DNA from 2 places in the Diaphorobacter sp. C33 genome. Region 1 is predicted to be linked to the other one. Evidence: riboswitches for the same ligand, from Rfam matches in the RefSeq annotation. Region 1 holds a riboswitch; the other holds the start of a gene.
What was found. A riboswitch is a leader RNA that binds a small molecule or an ion and turns the genes downstream of it on or off. The one in region 1 is predicted to bind glycine.
Positions count from the first base shown of each region.

Region 2: it holds a riboswitch for glycine, as region 1 does, so the genes downstream of both, QY917_RS12490 (D-amino acid dehydrogenase) here and gcvT (glycine cleavage system aminomethyltransferase GcvT) in region 1, are expected to answer to the same signal.

Region 1 covers NZ_CP129980.1:1,253,538-1,258,158, reverse strand. Annotated here, with positions in the region: gene gcvP (aminomethyl-transferring glycine dehydrogenase) at 1-902, opposite strand, end outside; gene gcvH (glycine cleavage system protein GcvH) at 971-1,345, opposite strand; gene gcvT (glycine cleavage system aminomethyltransferase GcvT) at 1,449-2,579, opposite strand; glycine riboswitch at 2,624-2,738, opposite strand; glycine riboswitch at 2,754-2,850, opposite strand; gene QY917_RS05985 (TRAP transporter large permease) at 2,857-4,134, opposite strand; gene QY917_RS05980 (TRAP transporter small permease) at 4,217-4,621, opposite strand, start outside.
Region 2 covers NZ_CP129980.1:2,646,717-2,651,337, forward strand. Annotated here, with positions in the region: gene QY917_RS12485 (peroxidase-related enzyme) at 1-1,073, shown strand, start outside; glycine riboswitch at 1,245-1,356, shown strand; gene QY917_RS12490 (D-amino acid dehydrogenase) at 1,450-2,760, shown strand; gene QY917_RS12495 (FIST N-terminal domain-containing protein) at 2,832-4,097, opposite strand; gene QY917_RS12500 (PhaM family polyhydroxyalkanoate granule multifunctional regulatory protein) at 4,138-4,621, opposite strand, start outside.

The sequences.
Region 1 (4,621 bases):
CGCTTGAATTCGTCGCGGCAGGCCATGAAGGCGGCGTGCGGTCCGCCGGCGCCCATGGGCATGCCAAAGCGCTGGGTGGAGCCCACCACGATGTCGGCGTCCCACTCGCCGGGGGCCTTGAGCAGCGTGAGCGCCAGCAGGTCGGTAGCGAAGATGGCGGCGGCCTGTTTGGCGTGGATGGCGTCCACGTCGGCCTGCCAGTCCTGCACCCAGCCGCTGCTGGCAGGGTACTGGATGAGGGCGGCGAAGAAGTCGCCGGCCAGGGCCGCCTGCCATTCCTCCTGGGAATTGGCCACCACCACGGTGATGCCGATGGGGGCGGCGCGGGTCTGGATGACTTCGATGGTCTGCGGGTGCGCATCGCCGGCCACGATGAAGACGTCGCTCTTGGACTTGACCGAGCGCTTAGCCAGCGTCATGGCCTCGGCGGCAGCGGTCGCCTCGTCGAGCATGGAGGCGTTGGCGATGGGCATGGCCGTGAGGTCGCACACCATGGTCTGGAAGTTGAGCAGCGCCTCCATGCGGCCCTGGGAGATCTCGGCCTGGTAGGGCGTGTAGGCCGTGTACCAGGCAGGGTTTTCCAGCACGTTGCGCAGGATGACGCCCGGCGTGTGCGTGCCGTAGTAGCCCTGGCCGATGAAGCTCTTGAGGATGCGGTTCTTCGACGCAATGGCCTGGAGTTCAGCCAGCGCTGCGGCCTCGGTGGCCGGCGCGGGCAGGTCCATGGGGCGCTGGCGCGCGATGGAGCGCGGCACGATGGAATCAATGAGCGCGCGGCGCGAAGCCTCGCCGATCACCGACAGCATGTGTGCTTCGTCGGCGGCGTCGATGCCAATGTGGCGGGGCAGGAATTCAGCGGCGTTTTCGAGCGCCGCCAGGGGCAGGGGGGAGGGCATCTGCATGGCGAGGGACCAGTCTCAAGAGCGATGGGGCGGTGCGGCGGCGCCGTGTGCACGGCGCCGCGGGTGCATCAGGCGTTCTGGGCGAAGGCGGTATAGGCCGTTTCGTCCATCAGGCCGGCGAGCTGGCCGGCGTCGCTGAGCTTGACCTTGAAGAACCAGCCCGCGCCCAGCGGGTCCGAGTTGGCCAGGGACGGGTCGGCGCGCAGGGCCTCGTTGACCTCGACGATTTCGCCGGACACGGGCATGTAGACATCGGCAGCGGCCTTGACGGACTCGACCACACCGGCCACGTCGCCCTGGGCAAAGGTGGTGCCCACCGCGGGCAGGTCCACGAACACCACATCGCCCAACGCATCCTGCGCGTGGACGGTGATGCCGACGACGGCCGCGGCCGGGTCGGCTGCGTTGATCCATTCATGGTCTTTGGAAAACTGGATGCTCATGAGGGGCTCCGGGAAGAAGAGGTGGAAGGAAAAGGTTTGAGAGTGGTCAGCCCGCACTGTAGCCGGGCTGACCTGGGCGCGGTGGCAGTTCGCCGTGGTGAATTCAGCCGCGGTAGTAGCGTGTGGGAACAAAGGGCGTGGCAGCCACTTCCATGGGCACGGCCTTGCCGCGCACCATGGCGTTCACACGGGTGCCGGGGGCGGCATGGGCGGGCATTACGTAGGCCAGGGCGATGGGCTTGTCGGCAGTGGGGGCCAGCAGGCCGCTGGTGACTTCGCCGATGCGCTCGCCCGACTCGTTTTGCAACTCGGTGTGCTCACGCACGGGCACGCGCTCCAGCGCCACCAGGCCCACGCGCTTGCGCGTGAGAGTGGCCGGGCTGTCGATCTGGGCCAGCACCTTGTCGGCACCAGGAAAACCGCCAGCGCGCGCGCCGCCTGTACGGCGCACCTTCTGGATGGCCCAGTTCAGGCCGGCTTCGGGCGGGGTGGTGGTGGTGTCGATGTCGTTGCCATACAGACACAAGCCGGCTTCCAGGCGCAGCGAATTGCGTGCACCCAGGCCGATGGGCTTGACCTCGGGCTGGGCCAGCAGCGTGCGCGCCAGGGCCTCGGCCTGCGCGGCGGGCACCGAGATCTCGAAGCCGTCCTCTCCGGTGTAGCCGCTGCGCGTCACGAAGCACTGCGCCCCGGCGATGTCGCAATGCCCGCCGGTCATGAACACCAGTTTGTCCACGCCTGGTGCCAGACGCGCGAGCACCGCAGCCGCCTGTGGGCCCTGCAGCGCGAGCAGGGCCTGGTCGGGCATGGGAATCACCTGGCAGCGTTGGCCGATGCGCGCCTGGATGTGGGCAATGTCGCCCACCTTGCAGGCGCCGTTGACGATTACGAAGAGCTCGTCCTGCGCCATGCGGAAGAACATGAGGTCGTCGATGATGCCGCCCTCGTCATTGAGCAGCAGGCCGTAGCGCTGCTTGCCTACGGGCAGGTCGACCACGTCCACGGGCATCAGCGTCTCGAACGCGGCTGCGGCGTCAGGGCCGACCAGCTTGAGCTGCCCCATGTGCGACACGTCAAACAGGCCGGCCGCCGTGCGCGTGTGGTGGTGCTCGGCCATTAGGCCCATGGGGTATTGCACGGGCATGGAGTAGCCGGCGAAGGGCACCATGCGGGCGCCCAGTTCGATGTGCAGGGCGTTGAGGGGAGTGGTGAGCAGGTCGGACATGGCGGACATGGCAATGGGCGAAGGCAAATGGTGGAGCGATCTCTCGATCGCCGATTTGCCCCGCTGTCCGCTTTACCTGAGAGATTCACCCCGCCTGCATGGCATGTCACGGGGCTTGCTCCTTCGGTGGGCCGCATGCTGCTGCGGCCTCTCTCCAGCAAGGGAAACACCCGCATCCCTGCGGGCGTGTCGCCAGTCCTTTTGCCTGAGCGTTCGGCTGCTGCCTGCGCCTTCGGCGGCCTGGCCCTGATGGGCGCAGACTCTCTCCTGACGGGACGAATTCTATCTATTTTGCGTACACGAGATCACGCAGGGCCAGCGAAAGCGATGGCACGTAGGTGATGACCAGGAGGCACAGCAGGACCACGCCCACGAACGGCAGCAGGTGGGCGACGATGCGATCCAGAGAGATGCGCGCCACCGTGCATGCCGCGAACAGGTTCACGCCAAAGGGCGGCGTGATCATGCCCAGCGCCAGGTTCACCACCATGATCAGCCCGAAGTGCACCGGGTCCACGCCGAAGTGCTGGGCCACCGGCGCCAGGATCGGCGCCAGCACGATGATGGCGGCGCTGGTCTCGATGAACATGCCGATCACGAACAGCGCGGCATTCACGCCCAGCAGGAACAGCGCGGGCGACTGCAGCACCTCCTGCAGCCAGCGGCCGATGGCGTCCGGCACGCCAGCGCGCGTGATGAGGAAGGCAAACAGGCCCGCATTGGCAATGATGAACATGATCACTGCCGACGAGATGGCCGACTTGCGCAGGATGGCGAACAGGTCCGCGACGCGGATCTCGCGGTAGATCAGCATGCCCACCACCAGCGCGTAGAACACGGCCACGGCAGAGGCCTCGGTAGGCGTGAACACGCCGCCGTAGATGCCGCCCAGGATGATGACCGGCATCAGCAGTGCCCAGCCCGCCTGCAGCAGCGCGCGGCCGAAGGGCATGCGCCCGTCGCCGTCATGCTTGCCCCAGCCCTTGTACTTGCAATACGCCCAGACGAACAACATCAGCGCACCGCTGATGAGGATGCCGGGGCCGAAGCCGGCGATGAACAGCTCGCCAATCGACACCTCGGCCGCCACACCGTACAGGATCATGGGGATGGACGGCGGGATGATCACACCCAGCTCGGCACTGGTGGCTTGCAGCGCGGCCGCGTAGCTGGTGGGGTAGCCATGCTTGATGAGCGCAGGAATCAGGATGGCGCCGATGGCGAACGTGGTCGCCACCGATGACCCTGAGACGGCCGCGAAGATCATGCAGGTGAGCACGCAGGTCATGGGCAGGCCGCCCTGCACGCCGCCCACGATGCTCTTGGCAAACTCCACGAGCCGGCGCGAAATACCGCCGGTCTCCATGAGGTTGCCCGCCAGGATGAAGAACGGAATGGCTGCGAGCGGAAACTTGTTGATGGAGGCGAACATCTCCTTCACGGAGATCAGCATGTTGGCGTTCGCCACTTGGATGCCCAGGATGGAGGCCAGCCCGATGGAGACGGCCACGGAGATGGTGAGCGCGAAGCACAGCACCATGGTGGAGATCATGACCGTGGTCATAGGGCCCCCACGCGCGTCATTTCATGTACTCGTCGCCCCCCGTGGGGGTCGCTCGCTTGCTTGAGGTGGCTCTGCGCGGCGCTCATTGGGCAGTCTCCAGTTCATGGCGCTGCGGGTCGATCAGATTGCCCACGATGCCGAGGATGCTGAACAGCCCACCCACGGGCATGGCCAGATAGGCCCAGAACATGGAAACCGACTCCAGCCCTGCCATCGACTGCACGCCGCCGCGGCGCGCGTAGTCCCACCCCCACCAGATGATCACGGCGATGAGCGCCAGCGCTGCCAGGCACACCACCCAGTCCAGCACGCGGCGCAGCGGGCGCGGGCTCCAGCGGTAGAGCACGTCGACGCTGACCATGGCGCCCTGCCGGAATGCCATGGGAATCGCCAGGAACACCATCCAGATCAGGCTGAAGCGGATCAGCACCTCGGTCCACTCGGCCGGCTCTTCGAAAACGAAACGCATCAGGATCTGGAACATGCC
Region 2 (4,621 bases), 1.4 Mb from region 1:
ATGCCCCCCATGCCCAGGCCGCGCGCCAACAGCGCGCCAAGGCCATCACCGCCACCCAGGCCTGCGAAGACCTGCTGCTCGCGCCAGCACTGCCCGGGGGCCTGGCGCTGGCCGAGCGCCTGTCCGTGGCCCAGGCCGTGGCGGCCGCCAGCGGCGTGGCAACGCTGGCCGACTATTACGGCGCGCGCCTGGCCGGCCTGCCCGCCCCCGCGGCGGATGCCCGCTGGCAAGCCATCACGCATTTCACGCAGCTGCTGGCCACGCAGCCCGCTGCGGCCGACCGCGCGGCCCTGCTCGCCCTGCCCCAGGCGGGCCTCGCCACGCCGGACGTGGTGCTGCTCGCGCAACTCATCGGCTTCGTGGCCTACCAGGCGCGGTTGGTGGCCGGCGTGGCGGCGCTGGCCGCCCTCGGCCCCGCGGGCACCGCAGCCACGGCGGTCGCTCCCACCACGCCGGACGCGCCCTTCGTGCACCCTGCCAACCTGCCCCCGCCCGGCGAGCCGCTGCGCCTGGCCGGCTACACCAGCGAGACGCTGGACTGGAAGGCCTGGCTGCCCGTGGTGGACCCCGCCACCGCCAGCGCCGAGCAGAACGCCGTGCTGGACGCAAGCCACCCCAAGGCACGCACGTCGGACTTCTACCTCGTGCTGGCGCACCAGCCCCGCGTGCTCGCCGAGCGCTCGGAGGCGTTCAACGCCATCATGTATGCGCCTGGCGGCCTGCCGCGCGCCGAGCGCGAGGTGGCCACCACCGTGGTCTCGCGCATCAACGGCTGCGTGTACTGCGCGTCGGTGCATGCGCAGCGCTTCGAGCAGCTGGCCAAGCGCAACGACGTGATCGCGCAGATCTTCACCGACCCCGACAGCGCCGGCACCAACGCCCGCGAACGCGCGCTGGCGCAGGCCAGCGCCGCGCTCACGCGCGCGCCCGGTGCATTCGGGCCGCAGCACCTCGCGCCGCTGCGCGCCGCGGGCCTGAGCGACCTGGAAATCCTGGACACGGTGCACGCCGCCTCGCTGTTCGCCTGGGCCAACCGCCTCATGCTCAACCTGGGCGAAGCGGTCTACCCCTGAGCATGCGCCCGGCGCCCCGCCCTGAGAGCGTGTTCATGGTCTGAGGGTTAGCCCGCTGGGGGCGCCGCGCCCGCATCGCTACGATGGCCGGCGCAGGAGAGCAAACGGCTGCATGCCGTTTCACCGAAGGCGCAAACTCCCATACACGCTCAGGTTCCGAACTGCACATCCACACAGCCGTCTGGAGAGCCGCCACGCCCGCCGTGGCGCACCGAAGGAGCAAGTGCCGCGCACGGTCCCGCGCGGCATGAATCTCTCAGGTACCAAGGACAGGGGGAGCGGCAGCCAGGCCATGTCGCGCCCGCTGTTCGCTATTCATTCAATAGCTGCTCGCGCGCGCCCTGCCTGCGCAAACCTTGAAAAAGGCTTGTAAACCATGCGCGTGATCGTTCTGGGCGCCGGCGTCGTCGGCACCACCTCTGCGTACTTCCTCCAGCAACTCGGCCACGAGGTCACCGTCATCGACCGGCAGGCTGTGCCCGGTGCGGAAACCAGCTTCGCCAACGGCGGCCAGATCTCGGTCAGCCACGCCGAGCCCTGGGCCAACCCCGGCGCGCCGCTCAAGGTGCTGCAGTGGCTGGGCAAAGAGGATGCGCCGCTCTTGTTTCGCCTGCGCGCGGACATGCGCCAGTGGCTCTGGGGCCTGCAATTCCTGCGCGAATGCACGCCTGCGCGCACGCGCCACAACATCGAGCAGATCGTGAGCCTGGGCAGCTACAGCCGCAGCACGCTGCAGCAACTGCGCACCGACACGGGCCTGCAGTACGACCAGCGCACGCAGGGCATCCTGCACTTCTACACCAGCACCCAGGAGTTCGACGCCGCGCTGGCGCCCGCCGAGCAGATGCGTGCGCTGGGCTGCCACCGCCGCGTGGTGGATGCCGACGAGGCCGTGCGCATCGAGCCGGCCCTGGCCCACGTCCGCCCGCAGCTGGCGGGCGCCACCTATACGGCGGAGGACGAGTCCGGCGACGCCCACCTGTTCACGCGCGCGCTGGCCGGCGTGGCCCAGGCCGCGGGCGTGCAATTCCGCCTGGGTTGCCACATCACCGCGCTGCACCAGGCGGGCGGCGCCATCGACCATGTGGAGATCACCAACGAGGCCGGCGGCTACGAGCGCGTGCGCGGCGACGCCTACGTGCTGGCGTTGGGCGCATTCAGCCCGCTGCTGGCCCAGCCCCTGGCCCTGCGCCTGCCGATCTACCCGGCCAAGGGCTATTCGGTGACGCTGCCGGTGCGCGACGCGGCCGCCGCCTACCAGGTGAGCCTGACGGACGATGAGTACAAGCTGGTCTTCTCGCGCTACACCAGCGCGCAGGGCGACCGGCTGCGCATCGCGGGGACGGCCGAGCTCAACGGCTACGAGCGCGCACTGAACGCTGTGCGCTGCGAAGCCATCGTGCGGCGCGTGGAGCAGCTCTTTCCCGGCGCGGGCGATGCGAGCCAGGCGCAGTTCTGGAGCGGCCTGCGCCCCGCCACGCCGAGCAACGTGCCGCTGATCGGCAAGACGCGTTACGGCAACCTGTTCCTGAACACCGGCCACGGCACGCTGGGCTGGACCCACGCCTGCGGCTCGGGCAAGTCCATCGCGCGCATCGTGAGCGGGCTGGAGCCGGAGCTGGACTTCGCGTTCTGCGGCCTGCCGCGCCCTGCTGCGGCGCCCCGCCCCGCCGTCATCGGCGTTTGAGCAAGCGCCACGGCGCTATGCATTGCATAGCTGCTTGCGCTTGGTGGACGGGCGCTAGAGGCCCAAAAGGCTTATAAAGCCCCGTCCGGCGCGACGAACACCGTCAGCACGCCCGTGTAGCCATAGAGCCGGTGCGCGGCGATTTCGCCGCCGGCGAAGAAGCCCGCCAGGGGCACATCGCCCAGCGCATGGCGCACGATCTGCAGCTCGGCGCTGGGCCCACCGAAGTGCGGCCCGCCGCGGCCCGAGCAACTCACATACAGCGCACCGCAAATGCGCCGGCCGCCCGCCGGCTCGGCATGCGGCGCGCTGCCTGCGGCGGGCAGCGCCTGCGCCTCTTCGAGTTGGGGCGACAGCTCCTCACGGATCTCGGCGCAGATGCGCATCAGGTCGGCACGGGCCGCGCCGACGTTGCGCTGGCAGAAGGCCAGGCGCATGCCCACCTCGACATGGTCACCCAGCGCCACGCCGCTGCGCGTCGCGTCCAGCCCGACGATGTGGCGCACGCGCGTGTCGGCGCCGAAATGGCCCGTGCGCTGGCGCTGCGGCGCGTCCGCGTCCTCCAGCCCTGCCAGCGTGGCGCGCACGGCGCGCAGGGCGGCCTGAGCGTCCCCCTGCAGCGTCACGCCCAGCGTGTCCAGCAGCACGTCCAGCGCAGGCTCGCCGTCCAGCTCCAGCACCACGTTGTCCTGCGCGGCGGTGATGGCCGCCTGCGCGCCGATGGGCTGGCAGCCCTGCGTGACGCGCGAGACCAGTTCCACCTGCGCATCAAAGGCCACGCCCGACAGGCCGCCGTGCAGCACGCCGTCGCCCTCGCCGCCGGCGGGCAGCGCCAGTTGCACCTGCGCCCCGCGGCTGGCCACCACGCCGCCAAACAGGTAGCCGCTGCTGGTGCGGCCCGCCATCTCGGCCACCAGGTCCGCCAGTTCGGGGGTCTGGCCGTCCGCATGCACCAGCGCCGTGTGGGCCGCAAAGCCCACCCCGGCCGCATCGCCGTGCGCCAGCGGCGCCACGCCCGAGAACACGCGGTAGTGCGCGCGCGGCAGGTCGCACAGCATCAGCGAGAGCGCGGGTTCATCGAAATATTCGACGTTGTTGCCCGCCACGCCCACGCCGACCGCGCCTGCCCAGTCGGTGACCGTCGGCAGTTCGCGCCGCAGCAGGTCCAGCAGGGCCGCGGCATCGTCCGCGTAGTGGTCGGTGATGTAGAGCAGCCCCAGCGTGGGTGCACTGGCGTACTGGGGCAGCGCCATCTGCGCCCGCAGTTGCGCCAGAACCAGCACCGCGGCCATGTGCCACTGCGGATGGGTGGCGTGTGCATTGGGAAAGAGTCTCATGTGTCAGCCCTGCGGTGGGGTACAGGCGCCGCCGCGCAGCTCAGCCTGCCGGCCGCCGCGTGCGGGACGCGGCAGCCTTTTGGGTGGGCGATGGTGCGGGGGCACGCTTGGCGCCCGCGCTGGCCGCGGCAGCCCGCTTGGCGGCCGGACGTGACTTGTCGTTGGCCTTGCCGCCCGGTTGGGTCGCCGGCCGGGCGGCCGCCTTTGCGGAAGGCTTCCCGGCGGCAGGTGCGGGCGTTGCCGCAGGCGCCGCACCGGCGGCCTGCGCCGCCGCGTGCATGCCGTGCATGCCCTGCGCAGCCATCTGCGCCGCCATGCTGGAGGCGGTCTTGAGTGCGCCGCTGGCCATCTCGCGCGTGGCATCGAAGGCCGCCTGGTGCGTGCCCGCATCCCGCAGGGCATGCGCCGCGATCTGCTGGAACTGGCTGGTCAGCGCACCCCACCATTGCATCGGGTCGGCCGCGCCCTTGGTCTGCTCGGGCGCGGCCTCATCGTCCGGTGGTGTTCGCGCGCTACGCGCCGCC